DNA from 4 places in the Streptomyces spectabilis genome. Region 3 is predicted to be linked to each of the others. Evidence: riboswitches for the same ligand, from Rfam matches in the RefSeq annotation. Region 3 holds a riboswitch; each other region holds the start of a gene.
What was found. Region 3 has a riboswitch for cyclic di-AMP ahead of CP982_RS30910 (M23 family metallopeptidase). Riboswitches for the same ligand answer to the same signal wherever they lie in the genome.
Positions count from the first base shown of each region.

Region 1: linked by a shared signal. The riboswitch ahead of CP982_RS25630 (C40 family peptidase) and the one ahead of CP982_RS30910 (M23 family metallopeptidase) in region 3 are both predicted to bind cyclic di-AMP.
Region 2: linked by a shared signal. The riboswitch ahead of CP982_RS06535 (C40 family peptidase) and the one ahead of CP982_RS30910 (M23 family metallopeptidase) in region 3 are both predicted to bind cyclic di-AMP.
Region 4: linked by a shared signal. The riboswitch ahead of CP982_RS18265 (LysM peptidoglycan-binding domain-containing protein) and the one ahead of CP982_RS30910 (M23 family metallopeptidase) in region 3 are both predicted to bind cyclic di-AMP.

Region 1 is NZ_CP023690.1:5,805,776-5,812,931, forward strand. It holds gene CP982_RS25610 (PspC domain-containing protein) at 1-625, shown strand, start outside; gene CP982_RS25615 (LuxR C-terminal-related transcriptional regulator) at 622-1,356, shown strand; gene CP982_RS25620 (C40 family peptidase) at 1,434-2,522, opposite strand; gene CP982_RS25625 (hypothetical protein) at 2,864-3,217, shown strand; gene CP982_RS25630 (C40 family peptidase) at 3,335-4,576, opposite strand; cyclic di-AMP (ydaO/yuaA leader) riboswitch at 4,585-4,740, opposite strand; gene pcrA (DNA helicase PcrA) at 5,018-7,156, shown strand, end outside.
Region 2 is NZ_CP023690.1:1,643,223-1,650,378, forward strand. It holds partial or broken gene CP982_RS06525 (ATP-dependent Clp protease proteolytic subunit) at 1-397, shown strand, start outside; gene CP982_RS06530 (hypothetical protein) at 405-710, shown strand; cyclic di-AMP (ydaO/yuaA leader) riboswitch at 1,268-1,421, shown strand; gene CP982_RS06535 (C40 family peptidase) at 1,425-1,901, shown strand; gene CP982_RS06540 (DUF6328 family protein) at 2,116-2,634, shown strand; gene CP982_RS06545 (ATP-binding protein) at 2,671-3,102, opposite strand; gene CP982_RS06550 (helix-turn-helix domain-containing protein) at 3,365-4,225, shown strand; gene CP982_RS06555 (DUF397 domain-containing protein) at 4,235-4,459, shown strand; gene CP982_RS06560 (8-amino-7-oxononanoate synthase) at 4,537-5,673, opposite strand; gene bioB (biotin synthase BioB) at 5,850-7,040, shown strand; gene CP982_RS06570 (adenosylmethionine--8-amino-7-oxononanoate transaminase) at 7,033-7,156, shown strand, end outside.
Region 3 is NZ_CP023690.1:7,022,919-7,030,074, forward strand. It holds gene CP982_RS30895 (DNA gyrase/topoisomerase IV subunit A) at 1-1,907, opposite strand, end outside; gene CP982_RS30900 (M16 family metallopeptidase) at 2,375-3,745, shown strand; gene CP982_RS30905 (M16 family metallopeptidase) at 3,769-5,151, shown strand; cyclic di-AMP (ydaO/yuaA leader) riboswitch at 5,392-5,553, shown strand; gene CP982_RS30910 (M23 family metallopeptidase) at 5,566-6,411, shown strand; gene CP982_RS30915 (GntR family transcriptional regulator) at 6,696-7,156, shown strand, end outside.
Region 4 is NZ_CP023690.1:4,231,561-4,238,716, forward strand. It holds gene CP982_RS18255 (FtsB family cell division protein) at 1-329, opposite strand, end outside; gene eno (phosphopyruvate hydratase) at 428-1,708, opposite strand; gene CP982_RS18265 (LysM peptidoglycan-binding domain-containing protein) at 1,980-2,720, opposite strand; cyclic di-AMP (ydaO/yuaA leader) riboswitch at 2,725-2,911, opposite strand; gene CP982_RS18270 (transglycosylase family protein) at 3,103-4,236, opposite strand; gene CP982_RS18275 (cytochrome P450 family protein) at 4,369-5,664, opposite strand; gene CP982_RS18280 (nucleoside triphosphate pyrophosphohydrolase) at 5,807-6,766, opposite strand; gene CP982_RS18285 (SurA N-terminal domain-containing protein) at 6,865-7,156, opposite strand, start outside.

The sequences.
Region 1 (7,156 bases), 1.2 Mb from region 3:
CCGCATGACCCAGGACCTCTCCGAGGAGCGGCTGATGCGCATCCGCGCCCAGGAGCGCGCGGAGGTCGCCGCCCACGTGCACGACTCGGTGCTGCACACCCTGACGCTCATCCAGCGCAACGCGGACAGCGCCGGTGAGGTCCGCCGCCTCGCCCGCGCCCAGGAGCGCGACCTGCGCGCCTGGCTGTACAAGCCGGAGGGCACCGGCAAGGAGGAGGCGGAGGAGCCCGACACCCTCGCCGAGGCGGTCCGGCGCAATGCCGCGGAGGTCGAGGACAAGCACGGCGTCCCCATCGAGGTGGTCGTCGTCGGCGACTGCCCGCTCGACGAGCGCCTGACGGCACAGATGCAGGCCGCGAGAGAAGCGATGGTGAACGCCGCCAAGTACGGTGGCGAGGGCGGTGCGGTGCAGGTCTTCGCCGAGGTCGAGGGGGAGACGGTCTTCGTGTCCGTCCGCGACCGGGGCCCGGGCTTCGACCTGGACGCGGTACCGGACGACCGCATGGGCGTACGAGAATCGATCATCGGCCGCATGCAGCGCAACGGCGGTGCCGCGCGGTTGCGCACGGTGCCGGGCGGCGGCACGGAAGTCGAGCTGGAGATGGAGAGGACGGCGGCGACATGAGCGACGCGACCGAAGCGAGCGGGCCCGTGGATCCGGCCGCCGGGGCAGCGGAGGCAGGGGCACCCGCCGCGCGGCGGGTGAAGGTCGTCCTGGTCGACGACCACCGGATGTTCCGCACGGGAGTGCAGGCGGAGATCGGCCAGACCGAGCGCACGGGCGTCGAGGTCGTCGGCGAGGCCGCGGACGTCGACCAGGCGGTCGCGGTGATCACGGCGACCCGGCCCGAGGTGGTGCTCCTCGACGTGCACCTGCCGGGCGGCGGCGGGGTGGAAGTCCTGCGCCGCTGCGCGCCGTTGATGGCGGACGCGGAGAGCCCGGTGCGGTTCCTCGCGCTGTCCGTCTCGGACGCCGCCGAGGACGTCATCGGCGTCATCCGGGGCGGCGCCCGGGGCTATGTCACCAAGACCATCACCGGCACCGACCTGGTCGACTCCGTCTTCCGGGTGCAGGAGGGCGACGCGGTGTTCTCGCCGCGCCTCGCCGGTTTCGTCCTGGACGCCTTCGCGTCGACGGACGCGGCGCCGGTCGACGAGGACCTGGACCGCCTCACCCAGCGCGAGCGGGAGGTGCTCCGCCTCATCGCGCGCGGGTACGCGTACAAGGAGATCGCCAAGCAGCTGTACATCTCCGTGAAGACGGTCGAGTCGCATGTGTCGGCGGTCCTCAGGAAGCTCCAGCTGTCGAACCGGCACGAGCTGACGCGCTGGGCGACGGCCCGACGGCTGGTCTGACCCGGGCCGCCACGCACGCTCCGGCGCGCCGTCCGGCCCGTTCCGGGCACTGGGCCCGGCCCGCCCCCGCGCGGCCCTCACGCCACCCGCGCGGCCCCCGCGAACGGCATCTGGTCGATGGGAGCCAGGCGGACCGGGGCGCTGGGGTTGGGCGCGTGGATCATCTGGCCGTCGCCCACGTAGAGGCCGACGTGGCTGATGCCGGAGTAGAAGAACACCAGGTCGCCCGGCTGGAGTTCGGAGCGCCCGACACGGCGGCCCGCGTCGATCTGGGCGTAGGTCGTGCGCGGCAGCGAGACGCCCGCGGCACGGTAGGCGGCTTGGGTGAGGCCGGAGCAGTCGAAGGCGTTCGGGCCCGTCGCGCCCCACACGTAGGGGCTGCCGAGCGCCTTGTAGGCGTACGAGACGGCGCGTGCGGCGCGGGCGTTGGGGGCCTTCGCGGCACCGGTCGGGGCCGTGCCGCGCGTGTCGGCCCGGGAGGCCCGGTCGGAGCCCGCGGCGCCGTCGGCGTCCGCTGCCTCCTCGCCGCGCTCGGCGGCGGCCAGACGGGCCCGTTCGTCGGCAGTCAGCCGGGCGAGCAGCCGCTTGGCCTCGCCGAGCTTTCCGGTCACGGTCTTCTTGTGCTTCTTCAGGTCCGCCTGGCGGGACTTGAGGTCGCCGAGGGTGTCGTCGGCCTCGGTGCGGAGCTGGTCGAGCTCCCGGACCTGCCGTCGTACGTCGGCGACCTCGGCGGCCTGACGGCGCCCCGCGTGGTCGGCGCGGGCGGCCCGGTCGAGGAAGGCGTCCGGCTCGGCGGAGAGCGCGAGCTGGACGGACGGGTCCATGGCTCCGGAGCGGTACTGGGCGGTGGCCAGGGAGCCCAGGCCCTGGCGCGCCGAGTTGAGCCGCTCCGTCTTGCGGGCGGCCTCGTCGCGCAGGTCCCGCAGCGACTCCTCGGCCCGGTCGGCCTTCTCCTTGGCGCCGTTGTACTTCTCGGTGGCGACCTCCGCCTCGCGGTAGAGCTCGTCGACCTTCGCCTTCACCTCGCCTGCGGAGAGCCGGGGCTCGGCGTGTCCGGTGCCCTCGAAGGCGGTCGCCGTGGCGGCGGACGCGAGGGCGAGGGTGGCGGCGGTACGGGCCGTATGGCCGCTGAACGAGCGCTGTTTCGGCTTGCGGTGCTGTGCCACGGAGGCTCCACGTCCTTCCACAGTGGCCAGGTCCGGTACGGGTCCGGCGGCGCCTCGCACAGGGGGAACGGGGCGCCGCCGGACTTCTCGGCGGTGATGTCCGGCTGCCGTCCCTGGTCCGGACGACGGTGGGGAGCCGGTCACCGGTCATGGACGCTAAACCTCGCCGTCACCGGGCCGTGACCTGTTGTACGGAAGTGGCGCCCGCGGCCCGCTCGTGACCGGACACGACCGCCCCGGCGGCCGGTCGGCACCCGCTTCGCCCGTTCCTGTGACCGTTGTGGCGTTCGTGGTCCACCTGCCTGATGGGGGGTGATACGGGCCCGGTTAGGCTCCGCCCCATGGACGTACTCATCCATCTCTTCGTCGGCCTGCACATCATCGGCATCGCCTCGCTCCTGGGAGGCTTCCTGACCCAGATGAAGGCGATGGGTGACGGCACCGCCCGCTTCAGCCCCGCCATGCTGCACGGCGCGCTCACCATGCTGATCACGGGCGTGGCCCTGGTCGGCCTGAACCAGGCCGACGACAACGAGGTCAACAACCTCAAGATCGGCATCAAGATGGCCGTCCTCGTCGTGATCCTCGGGCTCGTGTACCTGAAGCGCGACGAGGAGAGGGTGGACAAGGCGATGTTCGGCGCGGTCGGCGCGCTGACGACGGCGAACATCTTCATCGCCGTCCTGTGGACGTAGCCGCCCACCGCCCGCCGTACGCGTGGGGGCCCGCACCCGGTCCGGGTGTGGGCCCCCACGCGTATGCGCCCCCTCCGTAGAGGGCGATTTTCAGTCGTGCCTCTACGGAGGCCTCGGTCACGCGGGGCGGACCACGCTGTGGATCGGCATGTAGTAGATCGACTCGACGCGCACGTTCGCGCCCGGCTTGGGGGCGTGGATCATTTTGCCGTTGCCTATGTAGATCCCCACGTGGCTGATGTCGTCGTAGAAGAAGACCAGGTCACCGCGTTTGGCACTGGACGTGGACACCTTGGTGCCGACCTTCACCTGGTCCCAGGTGGTGCGGGGCAGCGAGATCCCTGCGGTCTTCCACGCGGCCTGCGTGAGCCCGGAGCAGTCGTACGAACCGGGCCCGGTGGCGCCCCACACGTAGGGCTTGCCGATCTGCTTCTCGGCGAAGGCGATCACCTTCTCGGCCTTCGCGGCGTACCCGCTGTCCGTGTTCCCCGAACCGGAACCCGATCCGGAGCCGGTGTCGGAGCCGGAACCCGTCCCCGAGCCACCGCCGGAGCCCTGGTCCTCGTCCCGGCCCCGGTCCCTGTCCCGGTTCCGCTCGCGCTCCCGACGCTCCGCCTCCTCGGCCTTCCGTTCGCGCTCCTCCTCGGCCTGCTTGCGCGCCAGCTCGGCGGCCTTGCGCCGGGCGGCCTCCTCCTTCCGCTTCTCGATCGCGGCGAGCCGCGCCTTCTCCTCGGTGGTCAGCTTCGAAAGGAGCGTGCGGGCCTCGCCGAGCTTGGTCTGGACGGTCCGCTTGCTCGACTTCAGCTCGTCGCGGGAGTCACTGAGCGTCTTCAGGTTCTTCGCGGCCTTCGCGCGCTGCTTGGTGGCCGCCACCTGCTGCGCCTGGTACTCGTCGACCGCCTTCTTCTGGCGGCTGGTGAGCCGTCCCGCGAGGTGGTTCTGGTCGAAGAACCCCTTCGGGTCGTCGGCGAGCATCAGGGCGGCGGTCTCGGAGACGGCGCCGGTGCGGTACTGGGCGGCCGCGAACGAGCCGAGCTGCCGCCGGGCCTCGTTCAGGTCGTCCGTGCGCTCGGCGACGTCGTCAAGGAGCTTGTCGACGTGCTTGCGCTGCTTGTCGGTGCGTTCCTTGGCCGAGTTGTACTTCTGGGTGGCCACACCCGCCTGGTGGTAGAGGTCGTCGACCTTCTTCTGGACCTCTTCGAGACTCGGCTCCGCGGGCCTGGCCGGGGCCGAGGAGGGGGCCGCGTTCGCGCTCTGTGACAGGAGCGCCACCGAGGTGAGCGCGGCCGTCGTGATGCCGAGGGCCGGGGCGGTGCGTGCCAGGGGAGAGCGGGTGCGCGGCTTGCGGTGCGACGCCAAGGGAGGCGACTCCTTCCGTGGACCGCCTACCGGGTTAGCTGTCGGGTTCGGGCGGTTCGGAAGGGCTGCCCTACCGGCCCGTGCGCGGTGCGGCGGGACGGATTCACCCCAAGATCATGGTGGGTCCCCGGCTCCGAACGCGTCGGACTCGGCGGAGGCCGCGCGGCCCGGCGGGGTTCGCCGGTTTGGGGGGACGTGCGGCCCGCGGAGCACGCTAGCCAACTCCTGTGGCGCGAGGGAAGATTGATGTTCGATATGCCCGATACATTTTCGTGACTTTACGCACCTCCGCACTCTCCCCGGTGCCGCCCCGACCCGGCTCACCTGCGGCGTGGCCCGGCGTGACCGCCCCGTGGCGCCCCGTGGGCGGGCCCGGCCGACCGCGGCGGTGGCCGGAACCCGGGGCGGGCTGTCAGTGGGGCCGCCTAGACTCGGGAGGCGATGAGCAGCCTCTTTGACGACAGCTTCCTGGCGGACCTCAAGCCCTCGCAGGGCGCTGAGGAAGAGCCGCCGCCGCCCGAGGACAGCGCTCCGGAGCCGATTCCGGACGATCTGTTCGACGGGAAGTTCGACGCGCCCGCACCCCGGGACGGGTACTACCGGGACGGTGCCCCGCGCCCGGCCCTCGATCCGGCGACCCTCCTCGACGGGCTGAACGAAAACCAGCGCGCGGCCGTCGTGCACGCGGGTTCCCCCCTGCTTATCGTCGCGGGCGCGGGCTCCGGCAAGACCCGCGTGCTCACCCACCGCATCGCGTACCTGCTCGCCGAGCGCGGGGTGCACCCCGGCCAGATCCTCGCGATCACGTTCACGAACAAGGCCGCGGGCGAGATGAAGGAGCGCGTCGAGCAGCTCGTCGGCCCGCGCGCGGGCGCGATGTGGGTGTCGACGTTCCACAGCGCGTGCGTGCGCATCCTGCGCCGCGAGTACAAGAAGCTGGGCTTCACGTCCTCGTTCTCGATCTACGACGCCGCGGACTCCAAGCGTCTGATGGCCCTGGTCTGCCGGGACCTGGACCTGGACCCGAAGAAGTTCCCGCCCAAGTCCTTCAGCGCCAAGATCTCGAACCTGAAGAACGAGCTGATCGACGAGGAGGACTTCGCCGCCCAGGCCGCCGACGGCTTCGAGAAAACCCTCGCCCAGGCGTACGCGATGTACCAGTCGCGGCTCCGCGAGGCCAACGCCCTCGACTTCGACGACCTGATCATGACGACGGTGCACCTCCTGCGCGCCTTCCCGGACGTCGCCGAGCACTACCGCCGCCGCTTCCGGCACGTCATGGTCGACGAGTACCAGGACACGAACCACGCGCAGTACGCCCTCGTGCGCGAGCTGGTCGGCCCCTCCCCGCAGGAGGGCGAGGACGGCGAGGCGCCCGGCGAGCTGTGCGTGGTCGGTGACGCCGACCAGTCCATCTACGCCTTCCGCGGCGCCACGATCCGCAACATCCTCCAGTTCGAGGAGGACTACTCGGACGCCACGACGATCCTCCTGGAGCAGAACTACCGCTCCACGCAGACGATCCTCAGCGCGGCCAACGCGGTCATCGAGCGCAACGAGAGCCGCCGCCCCAAGAACCTGTGGACGAACGCGGGCGCGGGCGCCGGCATCACCGGATACGTCGCCGACACCGAGCACGACGAGGCGCAGTTCGTCGCCGACGAGATCGACCGCCTCACGGACGCGGGCGACGCCAAGGCCGGCGACGTGGCGATCTTCTACCGGACGAACGCGCAGTCGCGTGTCTTCGAAGAGATCTTCATCCGCGTGGGACTGCCCTACAAGGTCGTCGGTGGCGTCCGCTTCTACGAGCGCAAGGAAGTCCGCGACGTCCTGGCCTATCTCCGGGTCCTCGCCAACCCGGAGGACGGCGTACCGATGCGCCGCATTCTGAACGTGCCGAAGCGCGGGATCGGTGACCGTGCCGAAGCCATGATCGACGTGCTCGCGCAGCGCGAGAAGATCTCCTTCCCCCAGGCGCTGCGGCGCGTGGACGAGGCGTACGGCATGGCGGCCCGCTCGGTGAACGCCGTCAAGCGGTTCAACACGCTCATGGAGGAGCTGCGCACCGTCGTCGAGTCGGGCGCGGGCCCCGCGGTCGTCCTGGAGGCCGTGCTCGAACGGACCGGATATCTGGCCGAGTTGCAGTCCTCCACGGACCCGCAGGACGAGACGCGCATCGAGAACCTCCAGGAACTGGCCGCCGTGGCCCTGGAGTTCGAGCAGGAGCGCCAGGAGGGCGAGGCCGGATCGCTGTCCGACTTCCTGGAGCGGGTGGCGCTCGTCGCCGACTCCGACCAGATCCCGGACGAGGAGGACGACGGCTCGGGCGTCATCACGCTCATGACGCTGCACACCGCCAAGGGCCTCGAATTCCCGGTCGTGTTCCTGACGGGCATGGAGGACGGCGTGTTCCCGCACATGCGCGCCCTCGGCCAGACCAAGGAGCTGGAGGAGGAGCGCCGCCTCGCATACGTCGGCATCACGCGCGCGCGGGAGCGGCTCTACCTCACGCGGTCCTCGGTGCGCAGCGCCTGGGGCCAGCCGTCGTACAACCCGCCGTCGCGCTTCCTGGAGGAG
Region 2 (7,156 bases), 5.4 Mb from region 3:
CGCGACGACGGCGATCTACGACACGCTGCTGTACGCCTCCTGCGAGGTGGAGACCGTCTGCCTCGGCCAGGCCGCCTCCGCCGCCGCGGTGCTGCTCGCCGCGGGGACCCCCGGCAAGCGGGCGATCCTGCCCGGCGCCCGGGTGCTGCTCCGGCAGCCCGCGCTGCCCGAGCCGGTGCGCGGCCAGCCGACCGACCTGAGGATCCGCGCGGAGGAACTGCGGCGCACCCGTGCGCTCCTGGAGGGGATGCTCGTCCGGCACACCGGGCGTACGCCCGAGCAGATCTCGGCGGACATCGAGCGGGACACGGTGCTCGACGCCGAGGCCGCCCTCGCCTACGGTCTGGTGGACCGGGTCGTCCCGAGCCGCAAGGCCGCCCGCCCGGACGCGGGATGAGGCGCCGGTGCTCCCCGAACTGCCACCGCTGCCCGCCCTGACCCGCGCCGAAGGCGAGCTGGTCGACGCCTATCTGGCGGTCCTCGACCTGCTCGGCCGGATCAACCCGGCCCGCGCCGAGCACACCTACGGCGGGCTGCGCGCCGCGCAGGCGCTGATCACCCGGGCGACCGAGCTGCACGACGCGCTGGCGCTCATGCATCAGCGCGGGGAGAGCGAGGTGCACGCGCCGACGCTCGCGCGAGCGATGCGCGTCCTGGACGGCGAGCGGCGCGCCGCGCGCGTGACGGTGCCGCCGCCGACGGGCCCCTGACACGGGGCCGGCCGCCGCCGTCGGCATGAAGGTCCGTCATGATTCAGTCCGATTCACCCCCCACGACCGGCTGTCCCGTGCCAGACTTCCAGCCAGCCCCCATTCCGTTTTCGGCCTGGTACTCCAGTGCGCCGGTCGCATCTGACGCCGCGGAACGCGCCCCGGACCCAGCGCGCCTGCGCCATCCGCCCGTTGCCGGTATACGCGGATGTCAAGCCGAGTCCGGGGTTGCCTCGGAGATGACCAGAGATGATCGCCCCTTTTGCGTAACCGGCGGTCGTTCCAGTGGGCTCCCGAAGTCGCTCAACTCCCTTACAGCACAGCCGGATTCGGGCGTTCCGCCGCTGATGGGGCAATCATCGCCGAGTGTGACCTAGAACCCATTCGGGCTCTGTCCACCGGAACGGGTCAGGCGTGAGGAGCCTCACATACCGCCGATCCGGCTCGGTTTTTTCGCCCCTCTCGGGTGAAGATCCCTTCCGACGACAAGCCCCCGCCACAGGCGGCGGGGCGATCCGGGCGGACGCCGAGTCCTGCCGCCGCCCGGGTGCCCGGTCGACATCTGTGCACCGGCAGGAGTGGAGGACCCAGCAAGGCGGGCCGTCCGGCCAGTCCGGAAGGCCCTTGGGGTGAAGTCGCATCGCGCGGCCGGGCATCTTCGCCTGCCCGAACCCGACAGGTCATCCTTCACAGGCGGCTGACGAAGGGTTGCGCATGACTGCGCTGCATCGTGTTCCGTCGCTGTTGACGAGAGCCAGTACGGCTTCGGCTCTCACGCTCGCCGCCGTGGGCGGCACCATCGTGGCCCCCGGACTCACGGGAGAAGCACAAGCGGCCACCTCGCACGGGACGAAGGCGCTCAAGGTCGCGGCGTCCAAGAAGGGCTCCCCGTACAGCTACGGCGCGGTCGGGCCGAACCGGTTCGACTGCTCGGGCCTGACGCTCTACTCGTACAAGCGCGTGGGCAAGAAGCTGCCGCGCACCGCCCAACAGCAGTACAACAAGACCCGCAAGGTCTCCTCCGCCAGCCGCACCCGCGGAGACCTGGTGTTCTTCCACTCCGGCCGGAACGTCTACCACGTCGGCATATATGCCGGTAAGGGGAAGATCTGGCACGCCCCGAAGCGGGGCACCGTGGTGCGGCTCGAGAAGATCTGGACCAACCAGGTCTGGTACGGCCGGGTCCGCTGACCCGCCGGCGGGCGGCGGCCTCCTCGGGGTCCGCGCCGTCGCCCGCACCTGGCGCCACCAGCGCCTTTCGCCGCCGTCCGGTCAGGGCTCGGGCGGCGGCACCAGCCGAGGGACGGTCCGTACGGCAGTCCGGGGCGGCGCCCCGGCGACGTCACCCGCCCGGCCCCGCCGTCAGCGCGGGAGTGGAGCGGCGCCGCGCGGATACTCGTGGACCATGGCCGATCATCACCCCCACGCCGCGGGCACTTCCAGACCCAGCGCCTCCCGGCACACGCGCAACGAGACGCCGCTGGAGCGGGCCGACCGCAACTTCTCCGAGCTGCTCCAGGAGCTGCGGGTCACCCAGACCGGTGTCCAGATCCTCTTCGCGTTCCTGCTCACCCTCGCCTTCACGCCGCGCTTCCCGTCGCTCGACAGCGTGCAGCGCGCCACGTACGTCGTCACGCTGCTCCTCGCGGTGCTCGCCGCCGCGCTGTTCACGGCGCCCGCCGCGGTGCACCGCACCCTGTTCGCGCGCGGCGCCAAACCCCTGATCGTGCGGGTGTCCTCACGCCTGGCCGCCATCGGCCTCGCGGTGCTCGTGCTCGCCCTCACCGGATCCGTCCTCCTCGTCGTCGACGTGGCCGTGGGCCGCACCGACGGGGTGCTCGCGGCCATCGGCACGTTCGTGGTGTGCGGCGGCCTGTGGGGCGTGCTGCCCCGTCTGGTCGGCCGCGCGGGCCAGCGACAGTGAGCCCGCCCGGCCGAGGGGCGGCCGCGCCCCGGGGAGTCAGCTCTGCACCGGGACCGTCCACGGCAGCGTGATCCACACCGTCTTGCCGCCCTCGGGCGTCGGACAGACCATGAGTCTTCCGCCGCACTCGGCGGTGAGCCAGCGGACGATGACCATGCCTCTGCCGTTGTCCTGCTGGACGGCCGCGGGCAGCCGCTTGGGGTAGCGGGGGTGGCTGTCGGTGACGCCGATGCGCAGGCTCTCGTCGCGGTCGAGCCGGACGTCCACGGTGAAGGTGGGCGAGAGCCCGAGCGTGTGCTGCACCGCGTTCGTGGCGAGCTCGGAGACGATGAGCCGCACCGTGTCGGCCACATCCGTGTCCGCTGGGAGGCCCCACTCGGTGAGGATGTCCCCGACGTACCTGCGGGCGGTGGAGACCGACACAGGGTCGCTCGGCAGGGTGACTGATGCTTCCTGGTGGTCTGCCATGACGGCGCCGTCCCTTTCCCACCGGGACCGGACTTCCGACGCGTGGCGGAAGTACTCGAGTACCGTCCCGGAGCTGGTGCTTCGCGCCAGATTGCCACTCTCGGGCGGCCCGCGCCCGCCGATCCACCGAGATGTGCATATATCTGTCGCTCGAAGCGGTGAACTCTGCGACGGCAGACCGTATTTGGGCGCAACACTGGCAGTTCCTCTACCGTCCCCTACCGTTGGCGCGGACCTCCGGAAGGACCAGAAGGAGACAGCCATGCAGTACGGTCCCGCGGTGCGCCGTCGCAAGCTCGGCGCGGAATTGCGGGCGCTGCGCGCCGAGGCCGGGCTCACGAGCGGCGAGGCGGCCTCCCTCGTGGGCTGGCACCAGTCGAAGGTGAGCCGGATCGAGACGGGCCGCAGCGGCGTGAAGGCCACCGACGTACGACTCCTCCTGGAAGCGTACGGGGTTCAGGACCCGCATCTGCGGGAGCTGCTCGTCGCGCTCGCGGGCGGGGACGACGAGCACGGGCGCCACCACTGGTGGCACGCCTACCGAGGGCTCCTGCCGCCCGCGTACCGCGACTTCATCAGTCTGGAGTCGCAGGCCTGCCGGGTGCGGACCCTGGAGACCACGGTGGTTCCCGGTCTGCTGCAGACGCCCGAGTACGCCCGCGCGGTGACACGTGCCGCGCTCGGCGAGCGGCCCGAGGAGCAGGTCGAGGCCCTCGTGCAGGTGCGGCTCGCCCGGCAGGACGTGCTGCGCAGCGAGCCGCCGCTGCGGCTGAGCGTGATCCTGGACGAGGCGGTGCTCCGGCGGCAGGTGGGCGGGCCCGAGGTGCTTTCCGGACAGTTGCGGCGGTTACTGGACGCGGCCCGGCTGCCTCAAGTGCGGCTCCAGGTACTTCCGTTCGCCTCGGGCGAGCACATCGGGTTGATCGGCCCTTTCGTTATTCTCTCCTTTCCGAACATTTCTGATCTGGATGTGGTGGTTCTCGACCACTTGACGAGTAGCCTCTACCTCGAACGGAAAGAAGACCTTAGGGCGTACACCGACGCCTTCAACTCTCTTCGGGGACAGGCGCTTTCCGTTCAGGATTCAATGGATTTCATCGCCGGGTTAGGTGACGGCGCGTAAGGAGGCACCATGACTGCACTGCCTCGGTACGTTCCCTCCAGCACGTCTCTCAGGGGCGCGCGGTGGCGGCGCAGCAGCCGCAGCAACGGAATGAACAACTGTGTGGAGACGGCCCCGCTCGGCGCAGGACCCTTGACGGGCCTGCTCGCCGTGCGCGACTCGAAGAACGCGGCTGGCCCGGCCGTGCTCTTCTCCCCCACGGCCTGGGAAGTCTTCGTCGACGCCCTTCGATGAAGACCATGGCCCTTAGGTGAGGCCCGAGTGAGTGCGCCGGACCCCGGACCCAGGTCGTAGGTGCCAGATCTCAGGTGTCAGGGTGCGGTGCGGCTGATCACGGCGACGACCTCGGCGAGCTGCGTGTCGCTCAGGTCCGCGCGGGCGGTCAGCCGCAACCGCGAGACGCCGTCGGGGACCGACGGCGGACGGAAGCACCCCACAGCGAGCCCCGCGGAGCGGCAGTCGGCCGCCCAGTGCACCGCGGCCCCGGGCGACGGGGCACGCACCGAGACGACGGCGGCGTCCGGACGTACAGCCGAGAACCCCTCCCCCACCAGCAGTTCGTAGAGCCGGGTCGCCACCTCGCGCGCGCGTGCGGCACGCTCCGGCTCCCGGCACAGCAGCCGCAGCGCGGCGAGGGCCGCCCCGGCGGAGGCGGGCGCGAGACCCGTGTCGAAGATGAACGTACGGGCCGTGTTGACCAGGTGGTCGATGACCCGGGCCGGGCCGAGCACGGCGCCGCCCTGGCTGCCGAGGGACTTCGAGAGCGTGACGGTGACCACCGTGTCGGGCGCGCCCGCGAGCCCGGCGGCGTGGGCGGCGCCCCGGCCCCCGGCGCCGAGCACGCCGAGCCCGTGGGCGTCGTCGAGGACGAGCCCCGCGCCGGACTCCCGGCAGACGGCGGCCAGTTCGGCCAGCGGCGCGGCGTCGCCGTCCACCGAGAACACGGAGTCCGTCACGGCGATCGCGGGCCCCTCGTGGGTGCCGAGCGCCTTGCGCGCCGCCGCGGGGTCCGCGTGCGGCACGACCTGGGTGGTGCCGCGGGCCAGGCGGCAGCCGTCGATCAGCGAGGCGTGGTTGCCCGCGTCCGAGACGATCAGCGAGCCGTGCGGGGCCAGGGCGGTGACGGCCGCGAGGTTCGCCGCGTAGCCGGAGGACAGCACGAGGGCGGACTCGAAGCCGCAGAACGCGGCGAGCTCCCGCTCCAGTTCCGCGTGCAGCTCGGTGGAGCCCGTCACCAGGCGCGAGCCGGTCGCGCCGCCGCCCCAGCGGCGGGCGGCGGCGGCCGCGCCCGCGGTGACCTCCGGGTGGCGGGTGAGGCCGAGGTAGTCGTTGCCCGCGAGGTCGAGCAGGGTGGTTTCGGCCGGGCGCGGGCGCAGGCCGCGGACGAGCCCGGCGCGCTCGCGCGCCCGCGCCTGCTCGTCGATCCAGTCGAACGGCGCGCTCGTCATGGGGCCTCCAGGCCGTCGTCCGCTCGGGCGGTGCGAAGAGATGCGTTTGTAGACAGTGCACAGACCCTAGCCGTCGCGCCACCTGGCCATGGTGTGGCAATACCCACAGCCGTCAGAGCTTCTGTTGTGTGGTTTCTCCATGGTCAGACGGACCGGCGTACGCCAGGATCGGCGCCATGGATCTGCTCAACACGCTGGTGGACAAGGGGCTTCGGCGCGAGCTGCCGACCCGCGACGAGGCGCTGGCCGTGCTCTCGACCTCCGACGACGAACTGCTCGACGTGGTGGCGGCGGCCGGAAAGGTGCGGCGCCACTGGTTCGGCCGGCGGGTGAAACTCAACTATCTGGTCAATCTGAAGTCCGGCCTGTGCCCCGAGGACTGCTCGTACTGCTCGCAGCGGCTCGGCGCGGACACCGGCATCCTGAAGTACACCTGGCTGAAGCCGGACGAGGCGTCCGAGGCGGCGGCGGCCGGGCTCGCGGGCGGCGCCAAGCGGGTCTGCCTGGTGGCGAGCGGCCGGGGGCCGACGGACCGGGACGTCGACCGGGTCTCCGACACCATCAAGGCGATCAAGGAACAGAACGAGGGCGTCGAGGTGTGCGCCTGCCTCGGTCTGCTCTCCGACGGCCAGGCCGAGCGGCTGCGCGGCGCGGGCGCCGACGCGTACAACCACAACCTGAACACGTCGGAGTCGACGTACGGCGACATCACCAAGACGCACACCTACGCTGACCGCGTCGACACCGTGCAGAAGGCCCACGCGGCCGGTCTCTCCGCCTGTTCGGGGCTGATCTCGGGCATGGGCGAGACGGACGAGGACCTGGTCGACGTCGTCTTCGCGCTGCGCGAGCTCGACGCGGACTCCGTGCCGGTGAACTTCCTGATCCCCTTCGAGGGCACCCCGCTCGCCAAGGAGTGGAACCTCACGCCGCAGCGCTGCCTGCGCATCCTCGCGATGGTGCGGTTCGTCTGCCCGGACATCGAGGTCCGCATCGCGGGCGGCCGCGAGCTGCATCTGCGCACGCTCCAGCCGCTGGCCCTGCACCTCGCCAACTCGATCTTCCTCGGCGACTACCTGACCAGTGAGGGCCAGGCGGGCAAGGCCGACCTGGAGATGATCGCGGACGCCGGTTTCGAGGTGGAGTCCGCTGACCAGGTGACGCTGCCGGAGCACCGCCGGCGCGGAGGCTGTGGTTCCGGTTCTGGCTCCGGCGCCGACGCGCGGGAGGGCTCGGGCTGCGGCTCCGGCTGCGCGCCCGCCGAGGCCCCCGGGTCCGCCGCGCAGGCCGAGCCCGGCGACGCGCGCACCGATCTGGTGGCGGTGCGCCGCCGGGGCGCGGGGACGGACGTGGCGCCCAATGCGTGACCTGGACCTGCGGGAGATCCTCGACCTCGACCGCGCGCACGTCTGGCACCCCTACGGGCCGATGCCGGGCAGGCAGGAGCCGCTGGTCGTGGAGGAGGCGAGCGGGGTACGGCTGC
Region 3 (7,156 bases):
ACCACGCGTTTGACCACGCCCTGTTCCGTGCCGAGCGCCAGGCCCGGGGAGGACTCGTCGAGCGTCATCAGGCAGATCAGCTTCTCGTCCGACTCCAGGGAGAGGAGCTCGGTGACCGGGGCGCCGCCCGAGAGGTTGGGCGCGGAGGCCGTGTCCGGGAGCTGCGGCAGGTCGACCACGGAGAGCCTGAGGAGGCGCCCCTCGGAGGTCACCGCGCCCACCTCGCCGCGCGCGGTCGCCGGGACCGCCGAGACGATCACGTCGTGCTTGACACGCTTGCCGTCGCCCTCCGCGAAGGGCTCGCCGTTGGCCGTACGGGCCAGCAGGCCCGTCGACGACAGCAGGACCCGGCACGGGTCGTCCGCGACCTGGAGGGACACCGTGGGGGCCGGGGCGCCGGAGGACTCCAGGAGCACCGTGCGCCGCTCCGTGGCGAACTTCTTGGACACGGCGGCCAGTTCCGAGGAGACCAGCTTGCGCAGCTCCGCGTCCGACTCCAGGATGCGGGTCAGCTCGTCGATCTCCGCGTTCAGCTTGTCGCGCTCGGACTCCAGCTCGATGCGGTCGTACTTGGTGAGGCGGCGCAGCGGGGTGTCCAGGATGTACTGCGTCTGCACCTCGGTCAGGGAGAAGCGCTCCATCAGGCGCTCCTTGGCCTGCGCGCTGTTGTCGCTGGAGCGGATGAGGCGGATGACCTCGTCGATGTCCAGGAGGGCGATGAGCAGGCCCTCCACCAGGTGCAGCCGGTCGCGCTTCTTGCCGCGGCGGAACTCGCTGCGGCGGCGCACCACGTCGAAGCGGTGGTCGAGATAGACCTCGAGGAGCTCCTTGAGGCCGAGCGTGAGGGGCTGGCCGTCGACCAGCGCCACGTTGTTGATGCCGAAGGACTCCTCCATCGGCGTCAGCTTGTAGAGCTGCTCCAGGACGGCCTCCGGGACGAAGCCGTTCTTGATCTCGATGACCAGGCGCAGGCCGTGCTCGCGGTCGGTGAGGTCCTTGACGTCGGCGATGCCCTGGAGCTTCTTGGACCCCACCAGGTCCTTGATCTTGGAGATGACCTTCTCCGGGCCGACGCTGAACGGCAGCTCCGTGACGACCAGGCCCTTGCGGCGCGCGGTCACCGCCTCCACGGACACCGTCGCGCGGATCTTGAAGGTGCCGCGCCCCGATTCGTACGCGTCCCTGATGCCGGACAGGCCGACGATCCGGCCGCCCGTGGGCAGGTCGGGGCCCGGGATGTGCTTCATGAGCGTCTCGAGGTCGGCGCCCGGGTGCCTGATCAGGTGCCGGGCGGCCGCGATGACTTCGCCGAGGTTGTGCGGCGGCATGTTCGTCGCCATGCCTACGGCGATGCCGGACGAGCCGTTCACCAGGAGGTTCGGATAGGCGGCCGGGAGGGCTACCGGCTCCTTCTCCTGGCCGTCGTAGTTCGGCGTGAAGTCGACCGTGTCCTCTTCGATCGACTCCGTCATGAGGGACGTGGCGTCCGCCATGCGGCATTCGGTGTACCGCATCGCGGCGGGCGGGTCGTCGTTCCCGAGCGAGCCGAAGTTCCCGTGGCCGTCGACCATGGGCAGGCGCATGGAGAACGGCTGCGCCATGCGGACCAGCGCGTCGTAGATGGACGCGTCGCCGTGCGGGTGCAGCTTGCCCATGACCTCGCCGACGACGCGGGCACACTTCACATAGCCGCGCTCCGGGCGCAGGCCCATCTCGTTCATCTGATAGACGATGCGGCGCTGCACCGGCTTCATGCCGTCGCGGGCGTCGGGCAGGGCGCGGGAGTAGATGACCGAGTAGGCGTACTCGAGGAAGGAGCCCTGCATCTCGTCGACGACGTCGATGTCGAGGATCTTCTCCTCGAACGAGTCGTCGGGCGGTGGGGTCTTCGTGCTGCGGCGGGCCATCGCTGCTGCGGCTCCTTCACCAACAAGTGCGGGATCTGATGCCGACCATTGTGGACCGTCCCACTGACAACCCCGACCACGACCCGGGCCGGGCCGCGCGGCGACCAGGCGGTCGGCGGCGTGGCGCGGGCGCGCCACGGCCCTTCGACGACCGCGCCACGGCCCTCGGACGGCGGCGCCACGGCCCTCAGGCGACCACGCCCCAGCCGCGCCTGACAGCCACGCCCCACCCCCCCACAGCCACGCGAACCGAGGCGCAGCCGGAGCCCGCACCGGCCCCCCGCCCGCCGCCCGCACCCCTCCCACGCCCCGCCCGCCCCCCGCACACCCCCGCGCCACGATCACGCCCACGGCGAACACCGACTACTCGGAGCGCGGAGCGGGAACTTCGCCAGGGGTCCGCGGGCTTGCATACAGTGGCAGGACCGGCAACAGCTATTGAGAATTCAGCGATCGAAGGGACGTACATGCCCATGGGTCACACGGCCACAGCCGCGGCAGGCTCCGGCGGTCTGACGGCGACCGAGCACCGGCTGGCCAACGGCCTGCGCGTGGTGCTCTCCGAGGACCACCTGACCCCGGTCGCCGCGGTGTGCCTCTGGTACGACGTGGGCTCGCGCCACGAAGTCAAGGGGCGTACCGGTCTGGCTCACCTCTTCGAGCACCTGATGTTCCAGGGCTCGCAGCAGGTGCACGGCAACGGTCACTTCGAACTGGTGCAGGGCGCGGGCGGCTCCCTGAACGGCACCACCAGCTTCGAGCGCACGAACTACTTCGAGACCATGCCCGCGCACCAGCTGGAGCTCGCCCTGTGGCTGGAGGCGGACCGCATGGGCTCCCTCCTGTCGGCACTCGACGACGAGTCCATGGAGAACCAGCGCGACGTGGTGAAGAACGAACGCCGCCAGCGCTACGACAACGTCCCCTACGGCACGGCCTTCGAGAAGCTCACCGCCCTGTCGTACCCGGAGGGCCACCCCTACCACCACACCCCGATCGGCTCCATGGCCGACCTGGACGCGGCCACCCTCGACGACGCCCGCGCCTTCTTCCGCACGTACTACGCGCCGAACAACGCGGTCCTCTCCGTGGTCGGTGACATCGACCCGGAGCAGACGCTCGCCTGGGTCGAGAAGTACTTCGGCTCCATCCCCGGGCACGACGGCAAGCAGCCGCCGCGCGACGGCTCGCTGCCCGAGCGCATCGGCAAGGAGCTGCGCGAGGTCGTCGAGGAGGACGTCCCGGCCCGCGCCCTGATGGCCGCCTACCGCCTGCCCGAGGACGGCACGCGCGCGTGCGACGCGGCCGACCTGGCCCTGACGGTGCTCGGCAGCGGCGAGTCCTCGCGGCTCTACAACCGCCTGGTGCGCCGCGACCGCACGGCGGTGACCGCCGGGTTCGGCCTGCTGCGGCTCGCCGGCGCGCCGTCGCTCGGCTGGCTGGACGTGAAGACCTCCGGCGACGTCGAGGTCCCCGTCATCGAGGCCGCCGTCGACGAGGAGCTGGCCCGGTTCGCCGAGGAGGGTCCGACCCCGGAGGAAATGGAGCGGGCCCAGGCACAGTTGGAGCGCGAGTGGCTCGACCGCCTCGGCACGGTCGCGGGCCGCGCGGACGAACTGTGCCGGTTCGCCGTCCTGTTCGGTGACCCGCAGCTCGCCCTCACCGCCGTCCAGCGCGTCCTCGACGTCACCGCGGCCGAGGTCCAGGAGGTCGCCAAGGCCCGCCTGCGCCCCGACAACCGCGCGGTCCTGGTGTACGAGCCGGTGACCGCGGCGGAGGACGCCGACGCCATCCAGGAAGCCGCCGAGACCCAGCAGGAAGAGGAGGCGGCGAAGTGAGCGAGGCTGAGACGTCTGTGACGATGGAATTCCACCCGCAGCCCCAGGCGGGCACGGCCAAGCCCTGGGCCTTCCCGGCCCCCGAGCGCGGCACCCTGGGCAACGGCCTGACGGTGCTGCGCTGCCACCGCCCCGGCCAGCAGCTCGTCGCCGTCGAGGTCCACCTCGACGCGCCCCTGGACGCCGAGCCGCAGGGCCTGGACGGCGTGGCCACGATCATGGCGCGGGCGTTCTCCGAAGGCACCGACAAGCACTCCGCCGAGGAGTTCGCCGCCGAGCTGGACCGCTGCGGCGCCACCCTTGACGCGCACGCCGACCACCCCGGCGTCCGCCTCTCCCTCGAAGTGCCCGTCTCGCGCCTGCCGAAGGCCCTGGGCCTGCTGGCCGACGCGCTGCGCGCGCCCGCCTTCGAGGACGGCGAGATCGAGCGCCTCGTCCGCAACCGCCTGGACGAGATCCCGCACGAGACCGCCAACCCCGCGCGCCGCGCAGCCAAGGAGCTGGCCAAGCAGCTCTTCCCGGCCACCTCGCGCATGTCGCGCCCGCGCCAGGGCACCGAGGAGACGGTCACCGCCATCGACTCCGGGGCCGTACGCGCCTTCTACGAGAAGCACGTGCGCCCCGCCACGGCCACCGCCGTCGTGGTCGGCGACCTGACCGGCACGGACGTGGACGCCGTCCTCGCCGACACCGTCGGTGCCTGGACGGGCGGTTCGGCCGAGCCGCACACGATGCCCCAGGTGACCGCCGACGACACCGGCCGCGTCGTCATCGTGGACCGCCCCGGCGCCGTCCAGACGCAGCTCCTCATCGGCCGCGTGGGCGCGGACCGGCACGACATCGTCTGGCCGGCGCAGGTCCTCGGCACGTACTGCCTGGGCGGCACCCTCACCTCGCGCCTGGACCGCGTCCTGCGTGAGGAGAAGGGGTACACGTACGGCGTGCGCGCCTTCAGCCAGGTGCTGCGCTCCGCGGCGCCGAGGTCCCCGGAAGGCGCCCCGGGCGTCGCCATGCTGGCCATCAGCGGCTCCGTGGACACGCCGAACACGGGCCCGGCTCTCGACGACCTGTGGAAGGTCCTTCGCACCCTCGCCGCCGAGGGCCTCACGGACGCCGAGCGCGACGTCGCCGTGCAGAACCTGGTGGGCGTGGCCCCGCTGAAGTACGAGACGGCCGCCGCCGTCGCCGCCACGCTCGCCGACCAGGTGGAGCAGGAGCTGCCGGACGACTTCCAGGCGAGCCTGTACCGGCAGTTGGCCGGGACGGGCACGGTGGAGGCCACCGCGGCTGTCGTGAGCGCGTTCCCGAGCGACCGGCTGGTGACGGTGCTCGTCGGTGACGCCGCGCAGATCGAGGAGCCCGTGCGGGCCCTCGGCATCGGCGAAGTGACGGTTGTCACCGGCTGATTGCCCCGCGCTCGCCCCGGCGGGCAAATCGGTAGGAACACCGCGTAACTCAAGGGACCCCGGAGGCTCAGGAAGCCTCCGGGGTCCCTGCATGCTGCCATATGTCCGAATTGACATGGAGGTTGGGTGTCTGCCGTGTGGCGTGCGCTACAAAAGGCAGGATCCGTTTGTCGATTGAAAGATGAGGCGTTTAGCGTCAGTGCGGCTGTCCGTCAGGCAGTAAGCCGCGTCCGCGGCACCGGACAGTCATCGCCGAGTCCCCGTACGGCGTGAGCCAGGGGAGCCGGGGACCCACACGTCCCTGGGGTGAATCGGTCCCCTTGCCGCGAGGCGAGGAGTCCGTAGGAGACCTTCCTGCTCCGAACCCGTCAGCTAACCCGGTAGGCGAGAAGGAAGGAAAGGACCAGCCGCTTCATGGCGCTCATCCGCCCGACCGGCAAGCACCGCCGCCCGAGCCGCATCTCGCGCACCACCGCAAGCGCCGCGGGCGTCGCCGCCCTCACCACCACCGGTGTCATCTCGGGCCTGGCCGCTCCGGCGCTCGCCGCCGACGCCTCCGCGGACCACGCGAGCACCGGCCTCACGCAGGCCATCGCCATCAACGACACGCTGGCCGACGAGATCGACGCCCAGGCCGCCGCCCAGAAGCAGGCCGCCAACGACGCCGCCGCCCAGAAGAAGGCGGAAGAGGCGGCGCGGCAGAAGGCCGCCGAGCAGAAGCGCAAGGCCGAGGCCGCCGCCAAGGAGAAGGCCGAGGCGAAGGCCAAGAAGGAGGCCGAGGCCAAGGCGGCGAAGGAGGCCAAGGAGCGGGCCCGTGAGCGCGCCGCCCGCGACGCCGAGCGCAAGCGCCTGAACGCCTACGTCGCCCCGGTCGCCGGTTCGTACGTCTCCACCTCCTACAAGGCCGGCGGCGGTATGTGGTCCTCCGGCAGCCACACCGGCATCGACTTCCACGCCGCGTCCGGCACCTCGGTGCAGGCGGTCGGCGCGGGCACCGTCGTCGAGGCGGGCTGGGGCGGCGCCTACGGCAACAACATCGTGATCAAGATGAACGACGGCACGTACACCCAGTACGGCCACCTGTCGTCCATCAGCGTCACCGTCGGCCAGGCCGTCACGCCCGGCCAGCAGATCGGCCTCTCCGGGTCCACCGGCAACTCCTCCGGGCCGCACCTGCACTTCGAGGCCCGTACCGGCGCCGAGTACGGCTCGGACATCGACCCGCTCGCGTACCTGCGCTCCCACGGCGTGAGCGTCTGACGCTTCCGCGCTGAGAGCGTCCGGCGCTCCCATGACGTGGGCGACGGGCACGCGCCCGCGCACTTCCCGAAAGCCCCGGCTCACCGAGCCGGGGCTTTCGGCGTCGGCACCGCCTGCTGACCGCACAACCTTTGGCCAAAAGATATCCATGGATTCCGGCGCCCCATCGGAAAATGCGGCCATCTGCAATAGAGTCCGTGGAGTCAGCGTCCATAGAGTCGCCGCACCAGCGTCTTCAGCGCGCCGCGCGACGCGTTTCGCGGGCAGTAAAGCGGAGGTCCGTCATGCGCATTCCCGCGCACTCGGTCTGCACGGCCATCCGGGACGACATCGTCTCCGGTGTCTACGAACGCGGCACGCGGCTCACCGAAGAACTCCTGGCCCGCCGCTACGGCGTCTCCCGCGTCCCCGTGCGCGAGGCCCTGCGCACCCTGGAGGCCGAGGGCTTCGTCGTCACCCGCAGGCACGCGGGCGCCTGCGTCGCCGAGCCGACCGAGCAGGACGCCGCCGACCTCCTGGAGGTCCGTACGCTCCTGGAGCCGCTGGCGGCCGCCCGCGCCGCGCAGCGCCGCACCGAAGCCCATCTGAAGGTCCTGCGCGGCCTCGTGCGGCTCGGCCAGGAGCGGGTCCGGCGCGGCGGCGGCGAGGACCTGCGCTCGCTGGAAGGCTGGTTCCACGAGACGCTCACCCAGGCCTCCGGCAGCCCCGGCCTCATCGCCCTGCTCACCCAGCTGCGCCACAAGGT
Region 4 (7,156 bases), 2.8 Mb from region 3:
AGCCGGTCGCGGACGCGCTGCTCGGCGTAGGCGTCGTCCTGCCAGCGGGCCTTCTCGTCGCGCAGGCGCTCGACGTTCTCGCGGTGCTCGGCCTGCTTCTGCCGCTGCTCGGCGATCTCGGCGCGCTGGGAGACGTACTGCCGTATCGGATAGGCGAGCGCGACGACCAGCGAGCAGACCACCAGGACGAGCAGCGCCGCGCGCCCGGTGAGCCGGGAGCGGCGGGCCTGGCGCTTGGTCTGGGAACGGTAGACGCGCTGCGCGGTCTGCTCGCCGAGCAGCTTGAGCCGCGTCGCGGTGGAGAACCGGTCGCGGTTCTTCACTGCCATGTCCGCCTCCCCAGTACGTGCGTAGTCCCCGCACACGGTACGGGACCGAGTACGGGGACGTACGTACGACTGGCTAGGCCTTGGCCCGCGAAGAGGGCTCAGCCCTTGAAGCGCGGGAACGCCGAGCGGCCCGCGTACACCGCGGCGTCGTCGAGGATCTCCTCGATGCGAAGCAGCTGGTTGTACTTGGCGACGCGGTCCGAGCGGGCCGGGGCGCCGGTCTTGATCTGGCCGCAGTTCACGGCGACGGCGAGGTCGGCGATGGTGACGTCCTCGGTCTCGCCGGAGCGGTGGGACATCATGCACTTGAAGCCGTTGCGCTGGGCCAGCTCGACGGCGTCCAGGGTCTCGGTCAGCGAACCGATCTGGTTGACCTTGACGAGCAGCGCGTTGGCGGCGTCCTCGTCGATGCCGCGCTGGAGGCGCTCCGGGTTGGTGACGAAGAGGTCGTCGCCGACGATCTGGACCTTGTCGCCCAGCTTCTCGGTGATGATCTTCCAGCCGTCCCAGTCGTCCTCGTACAGCGGGTCCTCGATGGAGACCAGCGGGTACGCGGCGACCAGCTCGGCGTAGTAGTCCGTCATCTCGGCGGCCGAGCGGGACTTGCCCTCGAACTCGTAGGAGCCGTCCTTGTAGAACTCGGACGCGGCGACGTCGAGCGCGAGCGCGATCTGCTCGCCCGGGACGTAACCGGCCTGCTTGATGGCCTCGACGATGAGGTCGAGGGCCGCGCGGTTCGACTCCAGGTTCGGCGCGAAGCCGCCCTCGTCGCCGAGGCCGGTGGACAGGCCCTTGGCCTTCAGGACCTTCTTCAGCGTGTGGTAGACCTCGGCGCCCCAGCGCAGGGCCTCGGAGAAGGACTCCGCGCCGATCGGGGCGATCATGAACTCCTGGATGTCGACGTTGGAGTCCGCGTGGGACCCGCCGTTCAGGATGTTCATCATCGGCACCGGCAGCAGGTGCGCGTTCGGACCGCCGAGGTAGCGGAAGAGCGGCAGGTCGCTGGCCTCGGAGGCGGCGTGGGCCACGGCGAGGGAGACGCCGAGGATGGCGTTGGCGCCGAGGGAGCCCTTGTTGTCCGTGGCGTCCAGGTCGAACATGGCCTGGTCGATCAGACGCTGCTCGGTGGCGTCGTAGCCGACGAGCTCCGGGCCGATCTGCTCGATGACGGCGAGAACGGCCTTCTCCACGCCCTTGCCGCCGTAGCGGTTGGCGTCTCCGTCACGGAGTTCGATGGCCTCGAAGGCGCCGGTGGAGGCGCCGGACGGGACGGCGGCACGGCCGGTGGAGCCGTCGTCGAGGCCGACCTCGACCTCGACCGTGGGATTGCCTCGGGAGTCCAGGATTTCCCGGGCTACGACGACGTCGATGGACGGCACGAGCATCTCCTTCTGGGATGTGATGCGGGGTACGCGGGGGTACTAGGGGCCGCGCTGGCCCCTGCGACACGAGCCTAACCGGCTCCGGGGCATCGGCCAGCCGACCGCCCAGCCCATGGACAGGCACAGGGCCGGGTCCGGGGCCGGATAGTTCCCTCACGAAACAAACTACCGGACCAAAAGGTACCGCCCCGGTGCGCAGGGGGGAGCGCACCGGGGCGGTAGCCCATGGGGACGGGGTGGCTCCGGGCGCTGCCGGGGCCGGGGCGGGTCAGCTGAGGTGCAGCTGCTGACCCGGGTAGATGAAGTCGGCGTCGCTGACGATGTCGTCGTTCAGCTGGTACAGCTTCTGCCAGCCGCCCTTGACGTCGTGCTCCTGGGCGATCTTGGACAGGGTGTCGCCGGTCACGACCTTGTACTCGCCGTCGCCCTTCTTCACGACCTTGCCGGTCGGGGTCTGGACGGTCTTCTTCTCGACCTGCGGGGCGGCCTGCTGCGGCTGGTGCTGCGGCTGGGCCTGCGGCTTGGGCGCGGCCTGCTGCTGCGGCTGGGCCTGCTGCTGCGGCTGCGGCTTGGCCTGCTGCTGCGGCTGCTGCTGGCCGCCGCCGGAGGAGCCGCCGCCGGTGTACGGGGAGCCGGACAGGCCCACGCCGCACTTCGGCCAGGCACCCTTGCCCTGGCCCGCGAGGACCTTCTCGGCGATCTCGATCTGCTGGGCCTTGGAGGCCTTGTCGGCGGTGGCCGCGTACTTGGTGCCGCCGTAAGCGGCCCAGGTGGAGGCGGAGAACTGCACGCCGCCGTAGTAGCCGTTGCCGGTGTTGATGGACCAGTTGCCACCGGACTCGCACGCGGCGACGCGGTCCCACTCGGAGGCGGTGGCGGCGTTGGCCGTGCCGGTCGCCATCAGCGGGGCGGCGACGGCGGCACCGGTGACACCGACGACGGTGGCGGCGCGGGTGGCCTTGTCGAGCTTGGTCGGACGGCGGTGCTTGCCCTTGCCGGAACGCAGCATGAAGTGATCCCCTCACCGACGCCTGCGAGGTGAGCTGTCGGGTTCGGGCGGGTGAGTGCCCGGCCGCGCGTCCTAGCGCGCGACTTCACCCCAAGCCGTGTCCGTACGTCTCGCGCGTCTTACGACCGCTCAACGTCCGGGCCCGGCACTTACCTTGGGTCCCCCGCTCCTGCCTTCGGCGCTCGAAGCGACGACTGTTCCCGTCCGGCCGTTGGCAGGATTCGGCGTACCGACCGGCGGGGCCCGCTGTGGCGAGCGGTCCCGACCGTAGCCAGGCAATCATCCGAATTTCAAAGACGATCAGGGCTTCTGAGACCCATCTCTCACTTGCCTCTCACCGTCTTTAAACCGGACATTCACCGCGAACCGCCGGGCAACTGCCCTACTTTTCGCTCGACTTCCCGGCGGTGGCGCCCTTGTCCTCCGCGCTCAGTTCGAGCCGCTGACCGGGGAGGATGAGGTCCGGATCGGAGCCGACGGTCTTCTTGTTCCCGGCGTAGAGGCCCGACCAGCCGCCGTCAAGGTCGTGGCTGTCGGCGATCGCCGAGAGGTTGTCACCGGAGCGGACCGTGTACGTGCCCGAGGGGCGCTCGGCGGCGGGCACGTCACGCGCCTCGCCGCGCGAGGCGTGACGCCCGGGGCCGGTGTCGCCGGACGGGGCGTCATCGGCGGCGCTGCCGCCGCGGTGACGGCCCGCGGGGCGGTCGTCGGCCGCGTCGTCCGCGCCGGGCTCGGCGCCCTCGGACTCCTGGGACGCCTCGGACTCCTCGGACTCCTGGGACGAAGCGCTGTCGTCCGCACCGGACTTGTCCGCGTCACCGGCGGGCTTGCGGTGCTTGCCGCCGCCCTCGCGCGAGCCGTCCTCGGCGCTCTTCCCGCCCTGGGTGGCACCGTCGTCGCCATCGTCACCGTTGCCCGAATCGTGAGTCTTGTCTCGCGATTCGGTGGAACTGCCCGGCCTCTCGGCCTTCTCGGAGCGGTCGGACCCGGCGGCCTCGCGCTCCTCCTTCGCGTCCTTCTCCGCGTCCTTCTCCTTGCCGGACCGCGAGGAGTCGGAGGGCTCCGAGGACTCGGCGGAGTCGTCGGAGTCCGACGAGCTCGGCGGGGCCGACGGCAGGCCCGGATCGACGGCGGCGGCCTCGCCGCCCTTCGCCAGGCCCGCGGCCGGGGCGCAGTTCGGCCAGGCGTCGGGGCCCCGGTCGGCGAGCACCTTCTCGGCGACGTGGATCTGCTGGGAGCGGCTCGCCTGGTCGGCGGTCGGCGCGTAGGAGAGGCCGCCGTACTGCTCCCAGGTGTCCTGGGTGAGCTGGAGGCCGCCGTAGTAGCCGCTGCCCTTGGCGCTCCACGCCCCGCCGCTCTCGCACTCCGCGACCTTGTCCCACGTCCCGGCGTCCGCGGCGCTCGCGCCGGACGCGCCGAGCAGCGGGATGGCGATGGCTGATCCGGTGACGCCCGCCGTGACGAGGATCGCCGGGACCTGACGGGGGCGGCGGTGACGGCCTTGGCCGGAGAGCATGCAGGTGCCTTTCGTGGACGACAGGTCAGGCACGGCATCCGTTACGCGCGAGCGCGCGGGTGCCGGGCCGTCGTGAACGTAGCCGCAGTCGAACGCCAGTCACAAGTCGGTTCAGCCGAGATCACGCGAAAGTCACATCGTTGACGGCCCGTCAGCACGGGTGACCCGCGGGGCGGGTGTGAAACGCACCGGCAACGTCCTGAGCCCACGCATGATGAGCCCGCCGCGCCACCTCAACTCCTCGGGAGCCACGGCCAGTTGCAGGTCCGGCAGGCGGCGGAGCAGGGTGGCGAGGGCGGTCTGGCCCTCAAGCCGGGCCAGCGGGGCACCGAGGCAGTAGTGGATGCCGTGGCCGTAACCGAGGTGCTGGTTGTCGCGCCGGGCGAGGTCGAGGCGGTCCGGATCGGCGAAGCGCGCCGGGTCGCGGTCGGCGGCGGCCAGCACGACGAGCACCGGGTCGCCCGCCGCGATGTCCTGGCCGCCGATGCGCAGCGCCTCGGTGGCGAACCGCCAGGTGGCCAGCTCGACCGGCCCGTCGTAGCGCAGGAGTTCCTCCAGGCCCGTGGCGAGCAGCGCGGTGTCGCCCGCGGCCAGGGACCGCTGCAGCAGCTGCCGCTGCTCGGGGTGGTCGAGCAGGGCGTACGTACCGTTCCCGATGAGGTTCACGGTCGTCTCGAAACCGGCGAACAGCAGGATGAAGGCCATCGCGGCGGCCTCGTTCTCGGTGAGGTGCTCGCCGTGGTCGGAGGCGCGGATGAGCCCGGAGATCAGGTCGTCGTCGCCCTCGTCGGCCAGCGACTCGCGCTTGCGGTGGATGAGCTCGGCGAGGTAGCCGCGCATCTTCTTCACCGAGCGCGCCACACCACCGCGCGGGCCCCCGCCGTGCCGGATCATCATCCCGGCCCAGTCCCGGAAGTCGTCCTGGTCCTCGCGCGGTACGCCGAGCATGTCGCAGATGGCGTAGATCGGCAGCGGGAACGCGAACTCGTGGATGAGGTCGGCCTCGCCCCGCTCCGCGAACCCGTCGATGAGCTGGTCCGTCAGCTCCTGCACCCGGGACTCGAACTCCGCCACGCGGCGCGGTGTGAACGCCTTCGACACCAGGCGGCGCAGCCGGGTGTGGTCCGGCGGGTCGATGTTGAGCAGATGCGTCATCAGCTCGGCCTTGCGCTCGCCCGGGATGCCGGTCTTGCCCTTGGCGTGCGCGGGCTCGTCGTGGTGCGCCGGGTTCTTGCTGAGCCGCTGGTCGGCGAGGGCCTGCCGCGCGTCCGCGTAGCGGGTGACCAGCCAGGCCTCGACACCGCTCGGCAGCCGCCGCTTCGTCACCGGCGCGTGCTCGCGCAGCCAGGCGTAGGCGGGGTAGGGGTCACTGGCGAACTCCCAGGTGAAGAGCTCGGGCTCGGGGGAAACGGGGGGCTTGTCGTGCATGCGGTCGACGGTAGCCGCCCGTCCTCGCGGTGCGCCCCAGGCCCGCCCCTTCCCGAACCGGGGACTGCCGCCCCCGGGCCCCCGCCTTCATCGGCGCTCCGCGCCTCGTCCTCAAACGCCGGACAGGCCGGAGCGTGGTCCGCTACGCCGTCTCCGCTTCCCGGACGGCGTCCCGGTACGCGCGGGCCGCCGCCCGCAGGGCCGCCTCCGGGTCCGTGCCGGAGGCCTCCGCGCGGACGGCCATCGCCAGGAGGTCGTAGCCGATGCCCTCGCCCTTCGGCAGGGGGACGGTCAGGCCCGCCGTGCGGGCGCGGGAGGCGAGCTTGGCGGCGAGGGCGAGGCCGGGCTGGCCGAGGGGGATGCCCTCCGTCACCGAGTCGCGCTGCTTCTCCACCGCCTTGGTGCGCAGCCAGTGCGCCTTGACCTCCTCGGGCGTGGCGGCCGTGTCGTCGCCGAAGACGTGGGGGTGGCGGTGGATGAGCTTGTCGACGATCGTGCCCGCCACGTCGTCCACGGAGAACGGCTCCTCCTCGTCCTCCTCCGCCACGCGCGCGTGGAAGACGACCTGGAGCAGGACGTCGCCCAGCTCCTCGCGGAGCTCCGTGCGGTCGCCGTCCTCGATCGCCTCGACCAGTTCGTACGCCTCTTCGATGCCGTACTTCGCGAGGCTCTTGTGGGTCTGCCGGGACGACCAGGGGCACTCGGCCCGGATGCGGTCCATGACCTGGACGAGGTCCAGGAGCCGGGCGCCCGGCAGGTCGTACGAGCCGGGGAGCAGCTCCAGGTCCGGCATGGCGAAGCGGCCCGAGCCCGCGAGCCGGGCCAGGCCGTCCGTCAGCGGGCGGTCGCCCTCGGCGGTGGCCACGACCAGGACCGTGCGGCCGCCCTCGCAGGCGCGCACCAGCTCCTCGGCGGTGGGCGCGGCCTGCTTGACGTCGACGCCCGCCTCCCGCAGATACGGCAGCTGCGGGTGGGCGGCGTCGGCGCACAGGACCTCGTCGGCTCCGTGCAGGGCCTGCCAGGCGGGCCAGGACAGCAGGCCGGGGGCTACGCGGTGGCTGGTGGTGAGCAGGACGATGCGCCCCGCCGAGGTTTCGTTCACCGCTCGAACGTAACCCACGCCTCTGACAGCGGGCTGCCCTCGTGGGGCACGGCCCCCTGGCCGCGCCGGCGCGTTCGCGCGGAGCGCCGGTACGCGGGTCAGGCCGCTGCTTCGCGGAGCCAGGGCGTCTTCGTGTCGACGCGCTTGTTCTGGGCGGCGTCCCACGTGCCGTAGCGCGGGTTCACATTGACGTCGAGCTTCTTGGAGGCCTTGGACAGGGCGGCCCAGAAGGCCTCCTGGCCCGGCTTGGAACTCATGTCGGCGCCCAGCTTCGCGGCGAGCTTCTGCGCCTCGATCTCGGTGCGGATGCTGTCGTCGAGGCGCTTGGGCGGGACGTTGTACTGCTGGAGCCAGCCCGCCTCCAGGGCCTTGCGGCCGCCCGCCTGTTTC